One region of the Streptomyces sp. NPDC031121 genome, then DNA from elsewhere that is predicted to be linked to it. Evidence: riboswitches for the same ligand, from Rfam matches in the RefSeq annotation. Region 1 holds a riboswitch; the other holds the start of a gene.
What was found. A riboswitch is a leader RNA that binds a small molecule or an ion and turns the genes downstream of it on or off. The one in region 1 is predicted to bind S-adenosylmethionine.
Positions count from the first base shown of each region.

Region 2: it holds a riboswitch for S-adenosylmethionine, as region 1 does, so the genes downstream of both, ACZ462_RS19745 (aminotransferase class V-fold PLP-dependent enzyme) here and thrC (threonine synthase) in region 1, are expected to answer to the same signal.

Region 1 covers NZ_JBVIGV010000008.1:87,334-98,527, reverse strand. Annotated here, with positions in the region: gene ACZ462_RS16480 (cold-shock protein) at 342-545, opposite strand; gene ACZ462_RS16475 (MoaD/ThiS family protein) at 980-1,258, opposite strand; gene thrC (threonine synthase) at 1,298-2,602, opposite strand; SAM riboswitch class I at 2,621-2,774, opposite strand; gene ACZ462_RS16465 (glucosyl-3-phosphoglycerate synthase) at 2,961-3,938, shown strand; gene ACZ462_RS16460 (alpha,alpha-trehalose-phosphate synthase (UDP-forming)) at 4,013-5,476, shown strand; gene otsB (trehalose-phosphatase) at 6,175-7,017, opposite strand; gene ACZ462_RS16450 (DUF3263 domain-containing protein) at 7,110-7,346, opposite strand; gene ACZ462_RS16445 (extracellular solute-binding protein) at 7,430-8,731, opposite strand; gene ACZ462_RS16440 (ROK family protein) at 8,935-9,828, shown strand; gene nagA (N-acetylglucosamine-6-phosphate deacetylase) at 9,828-10,988, shown strand; gene ACZ462_RS16430 (1-phosphofructokinase family hexose kinase) at 11,106-11,194, shown strand, end outside.
Region 2 covers NZ_JBVIGV010000010.1:44,177-55,370, reverse strand. Annotated here, with positions in the region: gene ACZ462_RS19775 (C40 family peptidase) at 1-167, opposite strand, end outside; gene ACZ462_RS19770 (C40 family peptidase) at 393-1,418, opposite strand; gene ACZ462_RS19765 (NYN domain-containing protein) at 1,682-3,046, opposite strand; gene ACZ462_RS19760 (hypothetical protein) at 3,086-3,325, opposite strand; gene ACZ462_RS19755 (rhomboid family intramembrane serine protease) at 3,453-4,175, shown strand; gene ACZ462_RS19750 (Lrp/AsnC family transcriptional regulator) at 4,172-4,453, shown strand; gene ACZ462_RS19745 (aminotransferase class V-fold PLP-dependent enzyme) at 4,504-5,934, opposite strand; SAM riboswitch class IV at 6,166-6,282, opposite strand; gene trpD (anthranilate phosphoribosyltransferase) at 6,383-7,447, opposite strand; gene qcrB (cytochrome bc1 complex cytochrome b subunit) at 7,591-9,213, opposite strand; gene qcrA (cytochrome bc1 complex Rieske iron-sulfur subunit) at 9,210-10,268, opposite strand; gene qcrC (cytochrome bc1 complex diheme cytochrome c subunit) at 10,265-11,074, opposite strand; gene ctaE (aa3-type cytochrome oxidase subunit III) at 11,151-11,194, opposite strand, start outside.

The sequences.
Region 1 (11,194 bases):
ACTGGGGTTTCCCCCTGCGCCGCCAGGCGCGCGGGGAGGGGTGGATTGCTCCGGACCGCGTCCGCGCCCGCGACGGACGGCCTGCGTGACCGGCGGTTCCTTCCCGCCGGGCCTGCGGGCCTCACCGACCCGGTCCTGTGTGGTAGCACTCTCACTCGTAGAGTGCTAACGCAATGATTAGCACTCGACCCCCGCGAGTGCAAGCGGCTTCCCGCCATCCCCGGCCACCGCGGGCGACACACCCGCCGGCGGGGCGACCCGCCCCGGAACACACGGAGGGCCCGCACCCCTCCTCAGGATGCGGACCCTCGTGTATGCGTCGGTGGTCGATCGCGCCGGGGCTAGACGGCGAGCTTGACCATGTCCGCCTGCGGACCCTTCTGGCCCTGCGAGATCTCGAACTCGACCCGCTGACCCTCTTCAAGGGTGCGGTACCCGTCCATCTGGATGGCGCTGTAGTGGACGAACACATCCGCACCACCGTCGACCGCGATGAAGCCGTAGCCCTTCTCCGCGTTGAACCACTTGACGGTGCCCTGAGCCATGCCTAACTCCCCTATTACTGGCCCTTGCGCAGGACCGCACTTCGCGGTCCCGGGTCAGAACTTGCGCCGGAACGCCTCGACCGCGGCTGAATGTATCTGCACCGGTGCTGTCTGCAACAGGTCAATCCGACGAGAAATCCGGTCACGCCGAAAGCGGAAAATAGGCCGAAAATTTGTCATATTCCCGGGCAACTCGGACCCGACATATCGCGCCAAAGCCCCATAACGCACCCGCACATTGACTCAATGTCACCCATCACGCGACCCGTTCATATGCGGCGGGCAAGAACAGCGGAGGGGACTTCCCCAACTCTACCGCGCCCAACCAAGCAGAATTACCCCCTCCGCTTATTGCCGGAGGGGGTAATCGGGGTCGTGCGCGTGCGTACGGCCGCGTGCGTACGGCCGCGTGCGTACGGCTGCGTGCGTACGGGTCAGCAGCCGCCGGCGACGGCCGGAATGATGGACACGCCCGCGCCGTCCGGCGTCGCCGTCTCCAGCCCGCCCTCGAAGCGGACGTCGTCGTCGTTGACGTACACGTTCACGAAGCGGCGCAGCCTGCCCTGGTCGTCCAGGACGCGCGCGGCGATCCCGGGGTGGTTCGCCTCCAGCGACGCGATGACCTCGGCGAGGGTGGCGCCCTCGGCGGGCACCTCGGCCCGGCCGCCGGTGTAGGTGCGCAGGATGGTGGGGATGCGGACGTTGACGCTCATGGCGCTTGTGCCTTTCCGGGCGCGGGGTGCAGGGGAGGGTCAGGCCAGGCCGGCGGCGCGGAACGCGTCCAGGCTCGGGCGGATGGTGGCGGTCTGCCCGCTGTCGGCGGCCACCGCCTCCAGGGTCTTCAGGCCGTCGCCGGTGTTGAGGACGACGGTGGTCAGCGAGGGGTCGAGCTGCCCGTTCTCGATCAGCTTCTTCGTCACGCCGACGGTCACACCGCCCGCGGTCTCCGCGAAGATGCCCTCGGTCCGGGCCAGGACCTTGATGGCCTCGACGACCTGCTCGTCGGTGACGTCCTCGACGTAGCCGCCGGTGCGGCGCGCGATGTCCAGCACGTACGGGCCGTCCGCCGGGTTGCCGATCGCGAGGGACTTGGCGATCGTGTTCGGCTTCTGCGGGCGGACCACGTCGTGGCCGGCCTTGAACGCGGTGGAGACCGGAGAGCAGCCCTCGGCCTGCGCACCGAAGACCTTGTACGGGCGGTCCTCGACCAGGCCCAGCTTCACGAGCTCCTGCAGACCCTTGTCGATCTTCGTGAGCTGCGAGCCCGAGGCGATCGGCACCACGATCTGGTCGGGGAGCCGCCAGCCGAGCTGCTCGCAGATCTCGTACGCGAGCGTCTTGGAGCCCTCGCCGTAGTAGGGGCGGAGGTTGACGTTGACGAAGCCCCAGCCCTCGCCCAGCGGGTCGCCGATCAGCTCGGAGCAGAAGCGGTTCACGTCGTCGTAGTTGCCCTCGATGCCGACGAGGTCGCCGCCGTACACGCCGGCCATGACGACCTTGCCCTGCTCCAGGTCGTGCGGGATGAACACGCAGGAGCGGAACCCGGCGCGCGCCGCGGCGGCGCCGACCGCGCCCGCCAGGTTGCCCGTGGAGGAGCAGGACAGGGTGGTGAAGCCGAAGGCCCGGGCGGCCTCGACGGCGATCGCGACGACGCGGTCCTTGAAGGAGTGCGTCGGGTTGCCGGAGTCGTCCTTGACGTACAGCTTGCCGGTGACGCCCAGCTCCTTGGCCAGGTTCTCGGCGTCGACGAGCTTGGTGAAGCCCGGGTTCAGGCTGGGCTTGGAGGCCACGTCCGCCGGGACGGGCAGCAGCGGGGCGTAGCGCCAGATGTTGTTCGGGCCGGCCTCGATCGCCGCGCGCAGCGCCTCCGGGCCGCCCGTCGGCAGCTCGTACGCGACTTCGAGGGGACCGAAGCACTCGGCGCAGGCGAAAATGGGACCGAGTGCGAAGCGGGTGCCGCACTCGCGACAGGAGAGCCCGGCCGCGGGGCCGAGGTCCACGGAGGGCGCAGAAGCGGTGGTTCCGGCGGAAGGTACGGCAACGGTCTGTGCAGCCATGATCGGCGAGGCCCTTTCTCCTCATCTTCCCCATGGCGCACTTCGCCATGAGACGGAATTGGCACCTTCCCTAGCCGGGGACCTCGCTGCTGCTGCACGCAGTCGCGGGAAACCGACTGGAGGGTTGCCGGGGCTTCAACGGGCCGTGTCCCTCTGCCCCTCTGGATGAGCGGTATGGCGCGGGGCCGCGCGCTCGACGGCGCACCCCGGCATTTGTCCGAAGGACCCCCGGCATGCGGCGGTCCTTCGCGTTGTTCAAGACTGTAACCGAAGCCCCGGGCGGTTGAGACAGCCGTCCGAAGCGCGAGATGGATCACTTTTCGGCCGAACCGGCCGAGGGAAGCAGGGAGAGCCGAACGTGCTGGAAGAGGTGGAGCGCTGGCTCGCGGACCGCTCCTGGTCCGTGGCCGACCGGCCGCTCGACCAGCTGCTGGCCGCCAAACGCGCGGCCGGCACCACGGTCAGCGTCGTCCTGCCCGCCCTCGACGAGGAGGCGACCGTCGGCGACATCGTCGAGGTCATCCGGCGCGATCTCGTCGACGGACTGCCGTACCCGCTCGTCGACGAACTCGTCGTCGTCGACTCCGGGTCCACGGACCGCACCGCCGAGGTCGCCGCGAAGGCCGGTGCGACCGTCGTCCACCGCGACGACATCCTGCCCCGCATCCCCGCCGTCCCCGGCAAGGGCGAGGTGCTGTGGCGGTCGCTGCTGGCCACCACCGGGGACGTCGTCTGCTTCGTCGACGCCGACCTGCGCGACTTCTCCGCCGCGTTCGTCACCGGGATCGTCGGCCCGCTGCTGACCGAGCCGGACGTCCACTTCGTCAAGGCCATGTACGACCGCCCCCTCGGCGACGCCCCCGGCCAGGGCGGCCGCGTCACCGAACTCGTCGCCCGGCCGCTGCTCAACCTGCACTGGCCGCGGCTCGCCGGCTTCGTCCAGCCCCTCGGCGGCGAGTACGCCGTCCGCCGCGGCCTGCTGGAGCGGCTGCCGTTCCCCGTCGGCTACGGCGTCGAACTGGGCCTGCTCGTCGACGCCCTGCACACCGTCGGTCTCGACGCGCTCGCGCAGGTGGACGTCGGCGTACGCCTCCACCGCCACCAGGACGGGCAGGCGCTCGGCCGGATGGCCGCCGCGATCTACCGCACCGCCCAGCTGCGGCTCTCCCGCGGGCACTCCCCCGGCCACCGCCGGGGGTACCCCCAGGTGCGGCCGGCGCTGACCCAGTTCGAGCGCGGACCGCACGGCTTCGAGCCGCGCACCCACCCCGTGGACACCGAGGAGCGGCCGCCGATGGCCGACATCGCGGAGTACGCGGTCCGACGCGTGGCGTGACGGCGGCTCGACGGCGGCCGAACACGGGTGAAACCGGACGTTTGAGCGGGCGCGGGCCGGGCTAGGTTCGCCGCATGGCTTCCCAGGTACTCGTCGCCGCGAACCGCGGTCCGCTTTCCTACGACCTCGACTCCGACGGCACCCTCGGTGCCCGCCGCGGCGGAGGCGGCCTCGTCTCCGGGCTGTCGGCCGCCCTCGCCGAGCAGCCGGGCGCGCTGTGGATCTGCGCCGCCCTCTCACCGGGCGACCGCGAGGCCGTCCGCCGCGGCGTCGCCGAGCCCGGCGTCCGGATGCTGGACATCGATCCGGACACCTACGACGCCGCGTACAACGGCATCGCCAACTCCGTCCTCTGGTTCACCCACCACCACCTGTACGACGTCCCCCGCACCCCCGTCTTCGACGCCGCCTTCCGCCGCGAGTGGGAGGCGTACACCGCCTACAACCGGGCCTTCGCCGAGGCCCTCGCCGAAGAGGCCGAGCACGGCGCCTGCGTGCTCGTCCAGGACTACCACCTCGCCCTCGTCCCCGGCATGCTCCGCGAACTCCGCCCCGACCTGCGCATCGCACACTTCACGCACACCCCGTGGGCATCGCACGAATACCTGCGGATGCTCCCCGACGACATCCGCGCCGACCTGCTGTGGGGCATGCTCGGCGCCGACCTGCTCGGCTTCCACACCGGGGCGTGGGCGGACTCCTTCCTCGACTCCGCCCGACTCGACGACGCGCGGGGCTCCGCCGAGCCGGTGGGGCCGTCGGGCCCGGGCGGCGGCGGGCGGTACGTCGCCAAGCAGCCCCGCGGCCCCGTGCCGCACCGGCGCACCGACGTGGCGGTCTTCCCGCTCGGCGTCGACGCCGACGAACTGCGGCGGCTCGCCGGCCGGCCCGAGGTCGACGAACGGCTCGCGGAGCTGCGGGCCGCGATCGGCGACCGCAAGACGATCGTGCGCGTGGACCGCACCGAACTGTCGAAGAACATCGTCCGCGGCCTCCTGGCCTACCGGGAACTCCTGGCGACCCGACCGGAATGGCACGGCCGGGTCGTCCACCTCGCCTCCGCGTACCCGTCCCGGCAGGACCTCCCCGAGTACCGGGCGTACACGCAGGCGGTCCGCGACCTGGCCGCGGAGATCAACGCGGAGTACGGCACGGCCGGCTGGGAGCCGGTCCTCCTCTCCGTCCAGGACGACTTCGCTCGCTCGCTCGCGGTCTACCGCATGGCGGACGTCGCCCTGGTCAACCCCGTCCGGGACGGCATGAACCTCGTCGCCAAGGAGATCCCGGTGCTGTCGGAGGCCGGCTGCGCGCTGGTGCTGTCGACCGGGGCCGGCGCCTACGGAGAACTCCGCGCCGACGCGCTGACCGTCAACCCGTACGACGTGTCGGCGACGGCGGAGGCGCTCCACGCCGCGCTGTCCATGCCCGCGGAGGACCGGGCGGCCCGCACGAAGCGCCTGGCCACGGCGGCCACGGCGCTCCCCCCGACGGCCTGGTTCACCACCCAGCTGACAACGCTCCGCGGCATGCCGAAGTAGGGGGCGAAGCCCGGGCCGGGGCACCGGATCCCGGCTCCGGCCGGGAGCGGCCCGACGCCGCGGGGGCGGCCCGACACCTCGGGGGCGGCCCGACGCCTCGGGAGCGGTGGGCCGCTGCGGGGGCGGCCCGACACCGCGGGGGCGGCCCGACACCGCGGGAGCGGCCCGACACCTCGGGAGCGGCCCGACACCTCGGGGGCGGCCCGACACTTCGGGAGCGGCCCGACACCTCGGGGGCGGTGGGCCGCTGCGCGGAGCAGTCCCCTCCCCGCCCCTTCCCGAAACCGGGCTGCGCCCGGACCCCTTGTGGGGGCTCCGCCCCCACACCCCCGCGCCTCAAACGCCGGCGAGGCTGATCCCACACCCCGCAGCGCCGCCATCCGGCCCCACGGGCCCATCCAGCCCGCGCTTGCACAATCCAGCCCCGCTTGCACCCCCGGCCCATCCAGCCCCGCCGGCGATTGAGGCGCGGGCCCGGGGCAGAGCCCCGAAACCCACCACCAACCCGCACCCTCCGCACACGCGCAGCCAAAACCAGCCCCGCCGGCGATTGAGGCGCGGGGCCCGGGGGCAGAGCCCCGAAACCCACCACCAACCCGCACCCTCCGCACACGCGCAGCCAAAACCAGCCCCGCCGGCGATTGAGGCGCGGGGCCCGGGGCGGAGTCCCGGGAGGCGGGTCGGCGGGGGGAGGGAGGTCAGAGGGCGGCGGCCAGGGTGGCCAGGAAGGCCGCGACCGCGGCCGGGCCGGGGAGGACCAGGTCGGCGCGCGCCGCGAGCTCCGGCACCTCCTCCGAGCCGCTGCACACCAGCAGCCCCGGCAGCCCCTCTGCCCGCCTCTTCTCGACGGCGGCGTACGCGGCGAGGTCGCCGAGGTCGTCCCCGGCGTACAGGACCGTCTCCGCGCCCGTCTCCGCGAGGTACTCCGTCAGGGCGACGCCCTTGTCCATGCCGGGCGGCCGCAGCTCCAGTACGGCCCGCCCGGGCTCGACGATCAGCCCGTGCCGGGCGGCCAGCTCGGCGAGCGGCTCGCGCAGGGCCGCGAACGCCGCGGCCGGGTCCTCGGCGCGCCGGGTGTGGACGGCCAGGGCGCGGCCCTTCTCCTCGATCCATGTGCCGTGCCAGGCCCCGATGGAGTGCAGGAACCCGGGCAGCTCGGCCCGTACGGCGGCGACGCCGGGGTGTTCGGCCGGGGCGTGGACGTTGCCGCTGACGGCGTCCCACCGTTCGGCCCCGTAGTGCCCGAGCACCACGAGGTGCTCCAGTCCGGCGACGCCGGCGAAGCCCCCGAGGCGTACCGCGACGCCCGCCGGCCGGCCGGTGACGACGGCGACGGAGCCGACACGCGGGGCGAGGGCGGCGAGCGCCGGAACGGCGTCGGGGTGGGCGCGGGCCTGGTCGGGGTCGGGGACGATGTCGGCGAGGGTGCCGTCGAAGTCGAGGGCGACCACGCTGCGGCGCGGGTCGCCGAGCAGGGCCGCGAGTCCCTCGCGGCCGGCGGCGGTGACGGGCATCGGCAGGTCGTGCGGATGGCTCCCCATACGGACGACCCTAACGGCCGGGCGGAGCCACGGCTACGGCGCCCCCCGGGGCGCGGCCGGCGCAGGCGCGGCGGCAGGGGGGCGACCGTTCGTCAGCGGCGGGCGCGGCGGGCGTCGCGGATGCGGCGGAGGCGGTTGACGGTGCCGGGGGCGTGGGCGAGGGCGCGCGGGTCGTCCACCAGTGTGTTGAGCAGCTGGTAGTAGCGGACCGGCGTCATCCCCAGCCCCTCGCGTATCGCGCGCTCCTTCGCGCCCGGCCCGGGCCAGGCCCGCCCCTCGAAGGCGAGCACCGCGGCTTCGGTGGCCGTGAGCTGCTCTTCGTCCGTCATACGGCCAGATTAACGCCGCCCTCCGACACCCACCGGGGCCGCCAAGCTCGGGGTGGGTGCCGGGGGCGGAGACGGGGCGCGGTTCACCGCTTGTCGTCCGCGCGGGCCTTCACCGCGATCTCCTCCAGCACCTTCGCCGGCTGCGCGCCCGGCTGGACCGCCCTGCCGATGTTCTGCTTCACGCTCTCGCTGACGCCGGCCCAGGACTTCTTGCCGACGGGGTAGAGCCGGGAGTTCGGCAGGGCCTGGAGGAAGGTCTTCAGCTGGGGGGTGGAGCCGCCGTTCGCGGCTTCCATCGCGCGGAATCCGCTCGTGGTGGGGGGCAGCAGGTCGTACTTGCGGGTGAAGGCGGTCACGTTCTTCGAGTCGTACACCCAGTCGAGGAACTTCCCGGACTCGGTGCGGTGGCCGTTCTTGAACGCCATGATCCAGTCGGCGACGCCCATGGTCGGCTGGGCGGTGCCGTCGGCGGTCGGCATCGGCACCATGCCGAACTTGACGCCCTTCTCGGTCGCCTGCTTGATCAGGGTGGGGTGGCCGTTGAGCATGCCGACCTCGCCGCGCGTGAACGCGTCGAAGGCGGCCTGCCGGTCGGTCTTGCCGGGTTCGGCGGCGCCGGTCAGTCCCTGGCCGACCATCTTGTCGCGCAGGAACTCGAAGGTCCTGACGTTGTCCGCGGAGTCGATCGCGTACGCCTCTTCGTTGTCGGTGTAGCCGCCGCCGCCCGACAGCATCCACATCATCGTCTCGGCCTGCGCCTCCTCGCGGCCGAGCGGCAGCGCGAACGGCGTGGGGACCCCGGCGGCCTTCAGCTTCTTGGCGGCGGCCTCCAGGTCGGCCCAGCTCTTGGGCTGCCACGGCGTCCTGCCGTCCTTGGGGATGACGCCGGCGTCGGCGAGGAGCTTCTCGTTGTAGAAGAGCAGGCGGGTGCTGGCGACGAAGGGCATGCCGTACTGGGTGCGGCGGACCTTGCCGGCCTCGGCGAGGGGTGCGAGGAAGTCGGCTTCGGTCTGGACGGACAGGAGCTCGTCGGCGGTGTGGAGCTTGCCGGCGGCCGCGTAGTCGGCGTAGGCGCCGATCTGCGCGATGTCGGGGGCCTTGCCCTCCTTGACCATGGCCGCGACCTTGGCGTCGACCTCGGACCAGGAGTGGACGCTGACCTCGACCTTGATGTGGGGGTGGGCCTTCTCGAAGGCGGCGGCGAGGTCCTTCCAGTGGGCGGCCGAGGAGTTCTGCGGATTGTCCCCGTAGTCGGCCGCCACGACCCGGAGGGTCACCTCGTTGTCCCCGGTGAGGCTTCCGCAGCCGGTCAGTGTCACCGCCAGGCTCAGTGCGGTTCCGGTTGCGGCCAGGCTCAGGTAACGGCCCTTCACAGTTCTCGACACATCCCAGGTTGTACGTACGATCCACGTAAGGTCTACACCACTTTGGCCGCTGGTCCACATTCGGGCACCGCGGACGGCCGGAATTTGTATGGCAGCTCAACAATCCCCCCCAATGGACTAGACCTTTCCCGTCGAAGCGAGCGAGACTGTCACCCGTGAAACCCGTGAAACACGTCATCGCCCTCGATGTGGGCGGCACCGGGATGAAGGCCGCCCTCATCGCCGAGGACGGCACCCTGCTGCACCAGTCGCGCCGTGCCACCGGCCGCGACCGCGGCCCGGAGGCCGTCGTCGGGACGATCCTGGACTTCGCCGCCGAACTGCACGCGCTGGGCGGCGACCGCTTCGGGGCGCCCGCCGTCGCGGCCGGCGTCGCCGTCCCCGGCATCGTGGACGCCGACACCGGGACCGCCGTGTACGCCGCGAACCTCGGCTGGCGCGACGTACCGCTGCGCACGCTGCTCGCCGCCCGGCTGGGCCCCCTCCCGGTGGCCCTGGGCCACGACGTGCGCACGGGCGGCCTCGCCGAGGGCCGCATCGGCGCCGGCCGCGGCGCCGACCGCTTCCTGTTCGTGCCCCTCGGCACCGGCATCGCCGGAGCCATCGGCATCGCCGGCCGCATCGAGGCCGGCGCCCACGGCTACGCGGGCGAGATCGGCCACATCGTGGTCCGCCCCGGCGGCCCCGCCTGCGGCTGCGGGCAGCGCGGCTGCCTGGAGACCCTCGCCTCCGCCTCCGCCGTCAGCCGCGCCTGGGCCGCCGCCAGCGGCGACCCGGACGCCGACGCCGCCGACTGCGCCCGCTCCGTCGCCGCCGGCGACGCCGCGGCCCGCCGCATCTGGCAGGACGCCGTCGACGCCCTCGCCGACGGCCTCGTCACCGCGATCACCCTGCTGGACCCCCGCACCCTGATCATCGGCGGCGGGCTCGCCGAAGCCGGGGAAGTCCTGTTCGCACCGCTCCGCGCGGCCGTCGAGGAGCGCGTGACGTTCCAGCGGCTGCCCCACATCGTGCCGGCGGCCCTCGGGGACACCGCCGGATGCCTGGGCGCAGGGCTGCTCGCCTGGGACCTACTCGCCACGGAGGTACCTGCCTGATGTCCGGAAGCGCACACAGCACCGTTCTCTCCGGCGCGCGGGTGGTGCTGCCCACCGGGATCGTGGCGGGCGGACGCGTCATCGTCGAGGGCGACCGCATCGCCGGCAGCGCCCGCGAGGACGCCACCGCCGTCGACCTGTCGGGGCACTGGCTCGTCCCCGGCTTCGTCGACATGCACAACCACGGCGGGGGCGGCGCCTCCTTCACCTCCGGCACCGCCGAGGAGGTCCTCCGGGGGGTGCGCACCCACCGCGAGCACGGCACGACCACCCTGGTGGCGTCCACCGTCACCGGCGGCCTCGACGACCTGGCCCGCCGCGCCGGGCTCCTCGCCGAGCTCACCCAGCAGGGCGAGATCGCCGGCATCCACTTCGAGGGCCCGTTCATCAACCCCTGCCGCAAGGGCGCCCACAAGGCGGAGCTGCTGCGCGACCCCGACCCGGCCGAGGTCCGCAAGCTCGTCGACGCCGCGCACGGCGCGGCCCGCATGTTCACCCTCGCGACAGAGCTGCCGGGCGGCCTGGACTCCGTACGCCTCCTCGCCGAGCACGGGGTGATCGCCGCGATCGGGCACACCGACTCCACCTACGACCAGACCCGCCAGGCCATCGACGCCGGCGCGACCGTCGCCACCCACCTGTACAACGCCATGCCCGGCATGGAGCACCGCGCGCCCGGCCCGATCGCCGCCCTGCTGGAGGACGAGCGGGTCACCGTCGAGCTGATCAACGACGGCACCCACCTCCACCCGGCCATGCTGGAACTGGCCTTCCACCACGCGGGCGCGCACCGCGTCGCCCTGATCACCGACGCGATGGACGCGGCCGGGTTCGGCGACGGCACCTACCACCTGGGGCCGCTGGAGGTCGAGGTGAAGGACGGCGTGGCCCGCCTCGTCGAGGGCGGCTCCATCGCCGGCTCCACCCTCACCCTGGACACCGCCTTCAAGCGGTCGGTCACCCTGGACCGGCTGCCCGTCGAGTCCGTCGTCCAGGCGATCTCCGCCAACCCGGCCAAACTCCTCGGCCTGTACGACCAGGTGGGCTCCCTGGAGCCCGGCAAGTACGCCGACCTGGTCGTCCTGGACGCCGCGTTCGACCTGAAGGGCGTCATGCGGCGCGGCGAATGGGTCGTCAGGCCTCCGGCCCTGCACGGCTGAGCCGCCGATCGGGGGGTTCGGCGGCATCGGCGGACGGCGGACGGCCCGCGGGACTGGGCCGCCCGCCCGGTCTTTGACATGATCCCGGCACACACCGAGACCGGGACCCGAAGAACCATGATCCTGACCGTGACGCTGAACACCGCCCTCGACGTCACCCACCGCGTGCCGCGGCTGACCCCGCACACCGTCCACCGCGCCACCGC
Region 2 (11,194 bases), on a different contig from region 1:
ACCTGGGCGCGGGCGCCTGCCGCGGGCTCCCGGGGGTGGCCGGGGGCGGCGATGGCGGGTGCCGCGGTGAGGGCGGCGGCCGTGGCCGCGGCTGCTGCGGCGGTGAAGGCGGTGATTCTGATGTTCCGGTCGGGGCTGACGAGCCCGGCCCGGCGAGGGGACGCCACGTGCAACCGCTCCCTTCCGCAGTGCGGGACCGGGTCCGCCCCGGGTGGACGGCCGTGTTCCGGGCTCCGCGCGGGCAGACAGTAGCCGCGCGGCCGCGGGGCGGCCAACGGCCGGAGCGGGGGTGGGCAGGGCTGCGCCCCGCTGAGACGCAGGTCATGGGCGGGGCGCGGGGGTTGGGGCGGCGGTGCGGAATTCGCCCGGATGGGCGGTGTGGGGCGCGGCTGTCAGACGCGGACGCCGAACTGGAAGGGCATGTTGTTGATGGACTCGTACTTGACGCCGCCGCGCGGGTTGGAGGCGTGCAGGACCATGCCGTTGCCTGCGTACAGGCCGACGTGGTGCAGGTCCGAGTAGAAGAACACCAGGTCGCCCGGCTGGAGTGCGCTGCGGCCGATGCGGGTGCCGTCGTTGGCCTGGGTCCAGGTGGTGCGGGTGATGCTGACGCCGGCCTGCTTGTACGCCCACTGCGTCAGTCCGGAGCAGTCGAAGGCGCTGGGGCCGGTGGCTCCGGAGACGTAGGCGCTGCCGAGTTTGGTCTTGGCGGCGGCGAGGGCGGCTCCGGCGCGGCCGGAGGTCTTGACGCTGCCGAGGTCGGCGCGGTCGCTGTCGGCGCGGCTGGCGCGGGCCTCCTCGTCCTTGAGCTGGGCGCGCTGCTGGGCGGTGAGGGTGTTGAGGAGGGCCTGGGCCTCGGCGAGCTTGTCCTGGGAGGCCTTCTTCTTCGCGCCGAGCTCCTTGCGGGTGGCGTCGAGGTCGGCGAGCTTGCCGGCGGCCTCCTGGCGCTGCTGGGCGAGGCTGCGCTGCTTGGCCTGGATCTTCTGGACGGCGTCGAGCTGGCGGCCCGTCAACTGCTGGAGGGTGGAGGCCTTGTCGAGGTAGGTGTCGGGGTCGCCGGAGAGGAACAGGGCGACGGACTGGTCCAGGCCGGCGCCCCGGTACTGGGCGCTGGCCATCGAACCGAGGGTGGCGCGGAGCTGGTTGAGCTCTTCCTGGCCGCGGGCGACCTGGTCCTGGATCCGCCCGATCTCCTTTTCGAGCTTCTCCTGGCGCTCCTTGGCCCCGTTGAACTTCTCGGTGGCCTGCTCCGCCTCCTCGTAGAGGGCGTCGACCTTGGCCTTGACCTCGTCCTTGCCGGGCTGGGCAGGCGCGGCGGAGGCGCTGTGCGCGGAGAGCGCGACGGCTGCGGCGGCCGTGGCGGTCAGCACGGTGACGCGCGCGCGGTTCGGCTGCTTGGGACGACGGTGGGACGCCACGAAGCCGAGCTCCTTCTTGTCGGGGCCGCCGCTGCCGAGTTCGTCGGCGCACCGCGGCGGAACCTCCGCCGACACCCCGAATGAGTGATCTACCGCACGAAGGTTTGAGCAGACCCTAGTGAGCCCGCTGTGATCACTTCAAACCCCTGAAGGAAAAATTCCGCTCCTGCGAACAGGTTCTTCACCGCAGGCCACGCTGCGTGCCGGGGAGTTGACGGTCCGTCCCCCGACGGCACCACCAAATCGGGCATACAGCCGAGGGGTTACGAAACGCGCGAAAGGCGCTTCAGTAGCAGAACGGACGCCACGGGCCGCGCCCCCGCCTTCGCCACCCCGTCGGCCACCTCGCGGTCCGTGGAGACCACGACCACCGGCCGGCCGGGCGGCTCCGCCCGCACCAGCTGCCGGATCAGCTCGTCCGCCGTCACCCCGGGCTTGGAGAACAGCACCCGCACCCCGCGCGGCGGCGCGAGCAGCACCGGCGCGGCCAGCTCGGCGCCGTCGAAGACGCACGTCATCTCGGCACCCGTCTGCGCGGCCAGCATCGACAGCCCGCCCAGCAGCCGCAGCCGCTGCTTCTCCAGCGGCATCGTCGGATAACCGGTCTTGGTGACGTTGTAGCCGTCCACGACCAGATGCGCCTGCGGCAGCGCCAGCAGCTGGTCGAGCAGCGCCGGATCGGTCTCCGACAGCGCCCGCGCCGCGATGTCCTTCGGCGACATCCGGCCCGGCTCCACCGCGTCCGCCAGGTCGGCCGGCCGCGTCGAGACCGGCGGCAGCGCCAGCTCCCGGCGCAGCCCCTGGGCGGCGTCCAGCACCGTGTCCAGCAGCAGCCGCAAACGCATGTCCTCGATGCTGCGCCCCTCGCGGGTCGCGCGGCGCGAGGTCTCCAGCGCCGCCTCCGCCTCGGCCAGCCGCGACTTGAGCCGGCGGCTCTCGCTCTCGGCGGCGGCCACCTGGGCGGCGGCCTCGGCGCGGACCGCGTCGATCTCCGCGGTCGCCTTCCGCAGGGCGGCCTCACCGCGCTTGACGTCGCTGAGGGCGCTGCGCAGTTTCCGCTGAAGCGATTCGGCTTCCTTCCGAGCCGCCTCCAGCTCGCCGCGCACCTGCTCGCCGCCCGCCCGCTGCAGTTCCCGTACGTGGGCCAGCTCCGCGCGCAGCCGGTCGAGTTCGCGCCGGGCCTCCTCGTCCGCCCGCTCGGCGTCGGCGCGCTGCGCCTCCTCCCCCGCGGCGGCGACCAGCTTCACCCAGCCGGCGGGCCGCAGGACGTACGCCGCCGCGGCCACGTCGAGCGGGTCGGCGGCAGCCGGCGGGGCACCGGAGTCCAGGGCCCCGGCCAGCTCCGCGTGGGCCTCGCGCACCTTCCCCGCGACGCGCCCCCGGAAGACGGGGTCGCTCTCGACGGCCGCGGCCATGGCGTTGCCCGCGAACTTCGCCCGCCGGGTCGGGGTGAAGCGGGCGTACTGGCGCAGCTGCGCCGGGAGGTCCGCTACCGTCAGCGCCCCGAAGGCGTCCGAGACGAGCGCGACGACCCGGCGCCGCACGCCCTCCGGCAGCGGGCGGTCGAGCACCTCGGCGGCGTCGCCGGCCGCATCGGCCGGCTCAGCGCCGCTTGCTGGCTCCACAATCCGTCACCCCTACCGTCCATCCCGGCGGGCGCGGCTCCCTCAGGAGTCCGCGCCCGGCCTGTCCACGAGTTCGATCTGGTCCACCGCGTTGCACCAGCGGCAGCGGACCGACTCGATGGTCTCACTGACCACCTCGCGCTCCTCGACCTTGGGCTCCCCGGCAAGGTCCAGGTGGACGTACTCGACGACCTTCGACGAACGGGTGACGTCGAAGCGCGTCAGGTTGCCGCACAGCGTGCAGCGCCACCGGGTGGTCGCGGTCGGCAGGGGAACCGTCATCAGGCCGCACTCTCCTTCATAGCTCTTTCGATTAAAGCCGCCGTCCGCGCGAATCGGCGGCCCGCAGCACGTAACCCTACGGCCTGCCGGTGCGGCGGGGAGGGCCGGTCGGGCCATGCTCGACCGCATGATCGCAAAGTGGCGGGCCGTGCGGGCAGCGGCCGGGGGCCCGGTGGCCACGCACGCACTGATCGCGGGCTGCTGCGCGGTGTTCCTGCTCGGCCCCGCGTCGGGGCTCAATCCGTCGTACGGCACGGGCGAGCGGCTGCTGGAGGCGGGCACCGCCTACTTCCGGCGGTGGGGCGTCGTCCCGACCGAGCTGGCGCAGGGCGCGCCGCGTGCGCTGCTGACGCCGCTGACCGCGCTGTTCCTGCACGGCAGCTGGCTGCACCTGCTCGGCAACATGCTGTTCCTGCGCGTCTTCGGCGCGATGGCGGAGGAGCGGATGGGGCGGCCGGCGTTCCTGTGCTTCTACGTGTGCACGGGCTACCTGGCCCTCGCCGGGTACGCGGCCGCCAACGCCTCCTCGGAGCAGACGCTGGTCGGCGCTTCGGGGGCCATCTCGGCGGTCCTGGGGGCGTTCCTGTTCCTCTTCCCCAGGGCGCGGGTGACCAGCCTGTTCCCGTTCCTGTACTTCCTGCCGCTGCGGCTCCCGGCGTGGCTGGTGCTGCTGTTCTGGTTCGCCCTGCAGTGGCTGGCGGCGCACCGGGCGGGCAGCGGGCCCGGGGTGGCGTACCTGGCGCACCTGGTGGGCTTCTCGCTGGGCTTCCTCCTCGCGTGGGTGCGGTACGGCCGGGCGGCTAGAGTGAGGCGATCAGCGACGGCCACCGAGGGAGACAGCCAGCCGTGATCACCGCGATCGTGCTCATCAAGACCAGCGTGGACCGCATCCCCGAGATCGCCGAGTCGATCGCCGCGCTGGAGAACGTCAGCGAGGTCTACTCCGTCACCGGGACGTACGACCTGATCGCGCTGGTCCGCGTGGCCCGCCACGACGACCTCGCGGACATCATCCCGGGCCGCATCAGCAAGATCCCCGGCGTCGAGGCGACCGACACGCACGTGGCGTTCCGCACGTACTCCCAGCACGACCTGGAAGCCGCCTTCGCCATCGGCCTGGACGCCTAGCCGGACGCCACCGCGCCCCCGCCGCCGCAGGTCGGCCCGCCGGGCGCACGTCAGACCGCCGGGACGCAGCGGCCGTCCTCCGTGCGGTACTGCCACTTCGCCCCGTCGGTGACGAGTTCCTCGACGGCCCGCAGGAACCGCTCGATGTGCTCGTCGGGGGTGCCCGCCCCGAAGCTGACGCGGATCGCGTTCAGCGACCGCTCGCCCGGCTGCCGGGCCTCGGGGGCGTCGCAGGCGCCGGGCTCCCGGGGGGCGCTGCCCAGCAGGGTGCGCACGAGCGGGTGGGCGCAGAAGAGGCCGTCGCGGACGCCGATGCCGTACTCGGCGGACAGTGCGGCGGCGAAGTGGGAGCTGTTCCAGCCGTCCACGGTGAACGAGATGACGCCGACGCGGGGGGCGTCGTCCCCGAAGAGGGACAGCACCCGCACCTCGGGGACGGCGGCCAGGCCCTCACGGATCCGCTCGACGAGCCGGTGCTCGCGGGCGACGAGGCCGTCGAAGCCGGCCTCGGCCAGGGCGCGGCAGGCGGACGCGATCGCGTAGGCGCCGATGACGTTGGGCGAGCCGGCCTCGTGGCGGGCGGCGGTCGTGTGCCAGGCGACGTCGACGCCGCCGTCCTCGCGCCGGGCCACGGTGCGGGAGGCGCCGCCGCCGGCCAGGTAGGGGCGGGCCTGCTGCAGCCAGTCGGCCCGGCCGGCCAGCACGCCGGAGCCGAAGGGGGCGTACAGCTTGTGCCCGGAGAAGGCGACCCAGTCGACGTCGAGGTCGCGCACGGAGACCGGGTGGTGCGGGGCGAGCTGGGCGGCGTCGAGGACGATCCGGGCGCCGTGGGCGTGGGCGGCGGCCGCGAGCTCCCGTACGGGCCACAGCTCGCCGGTGACGTTGGAGGCGCCGGTGACGCAGACGAGCGCGGGGCCGTGGGGGCCTCCCCTGCTCGAGCGAAGCCGAGAGCTCGGGGAAGGGTCGCGGTCGGCGAGTGCCCGCTCCAGGGTGGCGACGGCCTCGGCGGGGGTGCGGGGCGCGTCGAGGTAGGTGACCTGCTCGTCGCCCCAGGGCAGCAGCGAGGCGTGGTGCTCGGTCTCGAAGACGAAGACGCGGCAGCCGGCGGGGAGGGCGGCGGCGAGGAGGTTCAGGGAGTCGGTGGTGGAGCGGGTGAAGACGACCTGGTCGGAGGGGCGGCAGTCGAGGAACGCGGCGACGGCGGCCCGGCTCTGCTCGAAGAGGTCGGTGGACAGCTGGGAGAGGTATCCGGCGCCGCGGTGCACGCTGCCGTAGTAGGGGGCGTAGGCGGCGACGTCGTCCCAGACGCGCTGGAGGGCGGGGGCACTGGCGGCGTAGTCGAGGGCCGCGTACGTGGTCTCGCCGCCGGTGACGAGCGGGACGGTGACGTCGCGGCCGAGGACGGGCAGCGGCTCGTCACAGGCGCCGCCGCAGGCTGCGGAGGCGGGGGCGGCGGGGGCGGCGTTCAGGGTTGCGGACATGGCGGTATCTCCCGGCTGCAGGGCTGAATGGCTTCGGAAACCACCCGTACGCGGGTACGGCGCTGCGCCGTCCGGGGTACGGGGAAGGCCTCGGGGGACGGCCGCGGCGCACGCACGCGGGTACGCGGAAGGGGGCCGGTCCGAGGTGGTGGAGAAGGGGCGGTTCGCCCTATCGCATTCGCTTGCTCACGGAAAAGGCTCCTCGAGAGACCAGGACCCCTGGTGTCGAGGGATCCGCGCTTGCCGCGGACCTCGCTGCCCGCGGCCTGGTCATCACCCGGGGCACCCCGCCACGGAAGGAGGGTTGCCGGACAGCAGGCCGGGGCCAAGACGCTGTCACTCGTGACCTGGTCAGCCATCCTGCCACAAGATCCGGCACGCACAAGGCCCCGGTCCGCCATGCGGACCGGGGCCGGGCCGGGAGCCGTGCCGAGGGGGCGGGCGGCTGTCAGGCGTTGGTGGCGGCCACCCACCGCTCCAGCACGGCCCGCGCCGCCCCGGAGTCGACGGACTCGGCCGCGCGCGCGATGCCCGCCCCGATCTGCTCCTCCAGGGTGCCCGTGCCGGGCTCCAGGGCGACCAGCGCGGCCGCGGAGTTCAGCAGCACCGCGTCGCGCACGGGGCCGGTCTCGCCGGCCAGCAGCCGGCGGGCGACGTCGGCGTTGTACGAGGCGTCCGCGCCCCGCAGCTCCGCCACGTCGACCAGGTCGATGCCGACGTCGCGCGGGTCGAAGGCCTGCTCCTGCACCCGGCCGTCGCGGACCCACCACACGCGGGAGGTCGCCGTCGTCGTCAGCTCGTCGAGGCCGTCGTCGCCGCGGAAGACCAGCGCCGAGGAGCCGCGCTCGGCGAGGACGCCCGCCACGATGGGCGCGACCCGGGCGTCGGCCACGCCGGTGGCCTGGGCCCGCACCCGCGCCGGGTTGGTGAGCGGGCCGAGGAAGTTGAAGGTGGTCCGGATGCCGAGCTCGCGCCGGGCGGCGGCGACGTGCCGCAGCGCCGGGTGGAACTTCACCGCGAAGCAGAAGGTGATCCCGGCCTCCTCGGCCACCTCGACCACCCGGGCGGGGGTGAGGTCCAGGTTGACGCCGAGCTTCTCCAGGACGTCCGAGGCGCCGCTCGCGGAGGATGCGGCCCGGTTGCCGTGCTTGACGACCTTGGCGCCGGTGCCGGCCACCACCACCGACGACATCGTCGAGATGTTGACGGTCTTCGCGCCGTCGCCGCCGGTGCCGACGATGTCCACCGTCCGGCCGGGCACCTCGATCAGGTTGGCGTGCGCGTACATCGTCCGGACGAGGCCGTTGATCTCCTCGACGGTCTCCCCCTTGGCCCGCAGGGCCACCATGAAGCCGGCGATCTGGGCGTCGCTGGCCTCGCCCCGCATGATCCGGTCCATGGCCCACGCCGTGTCGTCGGAGTGCAGGTCGCGGCCGGTGAGCAGGGCGTCGAGGACGGCCGGCCAGCCGCGGGCCGCCACGCTGTCGCCGCCTGCCGGGGTCGCCACGTTCATGGTCCGCTCCTGGTGGTCCACAGTCGAAAGGGGAGGGAATCAGCCTATCCAGCCGCGGGGACGGCAAAGAGCCCCGTCCAGACCCTGGACGGGGCTCTCGCCGTGGCGACGCGGGGGCCGTGGGAAGTCAGCCCCGCTCGGGATCAGTGGTGGCCGTGGCCGCTCTGGATCTCCTGGTACTCCTCCACCGTGGGCTTCGGAATCTGGTTGCCCTCGCCGTACAGGCCCTTGCTGAGCTTGACGCGCAGCTTCTCCATGGCACCGACCTTGCGCTGCACGCCGTTCTCGTCGACCGTCGGGCCGATCTCGGCGGGCCGGTACTGGTGGTGCGAGGTGAGCGTGTGCAGCTTGTCCTGCGACAGCGGCTCGTGGACCTCGACGAACTCACCGTGCGGCAGGCGCTTGATGACGCCGGTCTCGCGGCCGTGCAGCACCTTGTCGTGGTCCCGGCGCTGCAGGCCGAGGCAGATGCGCTTGGTGACGATGAAGGCCAGGACCGGGACGGCGAAGAAGCCGATCCGGACGAACCACGTGATCGCGTTGATCGACAGGTGGAAGTACTGCGCGAACATGTCGTTTCCACCGCCGATGAGCAGGACGATGTACTCCGAGATCCACGCGACGCCGATGGCCGTGCGGGTCGGGGCGTTGCGCGGGCGGTCGAGCAGGTGGTGCTCGCGCTTGTCACCGGTGATCCAGGACTCGATGAACGGCCACACCGCGATCGATCCGAGGACCAGCGGGAAGAGGACCAGCGGGATGAACACGCCCAGGACGAGCGTGTGGCCCCACAGGTTGATCTCCCAGCCCGGCATGGCGCGGATCAGGCCTTCGGGCATGCCCATGTACCAGTCGGGCTGCGCACCGGTGGACACGTGGTCCGGGCGGTACGGGCCGAGGTTCCAGATCGGGTTGATCGAGGCGATCGCCGCGATGGCCGCGATGACACCGAAGACCAGGAAGAAGAAGCCTCCGGCCTTGGCCATGTAGACCGGCAGCAGCGGCATGCCGACCACGTTGTTGTTCGTCCGGCCGGGGCCGGGGAACTGGGTGTGCTTGTGGTAGAAGACCAGGATCAGGTGGGCCACCAGCAGGCCCATCATGATGCCGGGCAGCAGCAGGATGTGGATCGAGTAGAACCGGGCCACGAAGTCGCCGCCGGGGAACTCGCCGCCGAAGAGGAAGAACGACAGGTACGTGCCGACGACCGGCACGGACAGGATCGCGCCCTGCATGAAGCGGACACCGGTGCCCGAGAGCAGGTCGTCCGGCAGGGAGTAGCCCGTGAAGCCGGTGAACATGCCGAGGACCAGCAGCAGGAAGCCGAAGACCCAGTTGATCTCGCGCGGCTTGCGGAACGCGCCCGTGAAGAAGACGCGCATCATGTGCACGATCATCGCGGCGACGAAGATCAGCGCGGCCCAGTGGTGGATCTGCCGGATGAGCAGGCCCCCGCGGACGTCGAAGCTGATGTCCAGGGTCGAGGCGAAGGCCTCGGACATCATGACGCCCTGCATCGGGACGTACGAGCCGTGGTACTCCACCTCGTTCATGCTCGGGTGGAAGAACAGCGTCAGGTACACACCCGTGAGGATGATGATGATGAAGCTGTAGAGGCAGATCTCACCCAGCATGAAGGACCAGTGGTCCGGGAAGATCTTGCGCATGTTCGCCTTGGCGAGGCTGTAGATGCCCAGGCGGCCGTCCGCCCAGTCGGCCACGCGCTCGCCGGCGGGCGCCTTCCGCTTGTCAGTGGCGGTACTCATCCGCGCTCCCAGAATGCAGGACCGACGGGCTCTTCGAAGTCGCCGAGCGCTTCGAGGAAGCCTTCGCCGTTCACGCCGATCCGCAGCTGCGGAAGCGCGTGGCCGGCGGGGCCGAAGATGACACGCGCGCCGTCGGAGAGGTCGAAGGTGGACTGGTGGCACGGGCAGAGCACGTGGTGCGTCTGCTGCTCGTACAGGCTGATCGGGCAGCCGACGTGGGTGCAGATCTTCGAGTAGGCCACGATGCCGTCGTGGGACCACTCGAGCTCGCGCTTGTCCTTGATGTCCTCCGGCTGGATGCGGACGATCATCACGGCGGCCTTGGCGATCTCGGTCAGGAACTCGTGCGAGCCCTCCTCCAGCCCCTCGGGCTGGACGAAGGTCAGCGAGCCGACCTGGACGTCCTCGGGACGCAGCGGCTCACCCGTGTTCTGGTTGATGAGCAGCTTGCCCTTGGCCCAGACGGTCTTGCGGAGCTTCTCCTCGGGCAGCGGGCCCAGGTCGCGCAGCAGGACCAGGCCGGACAGCGGCACCATGGCCAGCGCGCCCAGCAGGGTGTTGCGGATCAGCGGGCGGCGGCCGATGGCCGACTCCTCGGCACCGGCGGCGAAGTCCGACATGACCTTCGCCTTGACCTCGGCCGGGGCCGCGATCGGGTGGCGGTCGTCGGCGACCTCGACGTCGGACATCAGCGTGCGGGCCCAGTGGACCGCGCCGGCGCCGATGCAGAAGAGGGCGGTGCCGAGGGTCATGCCCAGCGCGAAGTTGAGCGCGCTCACCTTCCCGAGCGGGAAGATGTAGACGATCTTGTCGACCGGGATGACCACGTACGCGGCGATGAAGGCGATGGTGGCCAGCATCGACACCGTGAACAGCATCGCCACGGTGCGCTCGGAGCGCTTGGCGGCGCGGTCGTCGATGTCCTGGATGCGCGGCTTGTGGACCGGCAGGCCGGGGTCGGCGAACGGGTCGTCCGCGACCGCCACACCGCCGTGGTGGGCTTCGCCCTGCTCGCTCGGCAGGTGCTTGTCTTCGGGAATCTCTTGGCTACTCATGACTTCTTGGCCTTAGCGGTGTGGGCCGCGACCCAGACGGCGACAGCGATCAGCGCACCCAGACCGAAGATCCAGCCGAACAGGCCTTCCGAGACGGGGCCGAGGCCGCCGAGCTTCAGACCGCCGGGGTTGACCGACTTCTCGCCGTTCACGTTCTGGAGGTACGCGATGATGTCCTTCTTCTCCTTCTCCGGCATGGTGCTGTCCGGGAAGGAGGGCATGTTCTGCGGGCCGGTGAGCATGGCCTCGTAGATGTGCTTCGGCGAGACGTCCTCGAGGTTCGGGGCGTACTTGCCGTTCGTCAGCGCGCCGCCCTCGCCGGTGAAGTTGTGGCACTGCGCGCAGTTGTTGCGGAACAGCTCGCCACCCTTGGCGACGTCGGCGCCCGCCGGGTCGTACTGCTTCTTGGTCGGCGTGATCGGGCCGGCGCCGAGGGACGCGATGTACGCGGCCAGCTGGTCGATCTGCGCCTGGGAGTAGATGACCGGCTTCTTCGGCACCTGGGCGCCGGGCTGCTGGGCGGGCATGCGGCCGGTGCTCACCTGGAAGTCGACGGCCGCGGAGCCGACGCCGACCAGGCTGGGGCCGTCAGTGGTTCCCTCGCCACCGGTTCCGTGGCAGCTTGCGCAACCCACGGCGTAGAGCTTCTTGCCCTCCTCGATGGCGAGGGACTGGGCGGTTTCTTCGGCCTGCGCCTTGCCCGCAGGGGCGAAGGCGGCGTACAGCCCCCCAGTGGCCGCCAGCGCGAGGAGTAGAACGACGACCGCCGCCAGCGGATGGCGTCGTCGTGCGGAGAGCTTTTTCACGGATTACCCCGGTGTCAGGATCTTCTGCGTCGGTGTTTCTGGATGGTTGCCGGGTGCGGGCCCGGCCACGTGTTCGCTACTTGATCAGGTAGATCGTGGCGAAGAGGCCGATCCAGACGA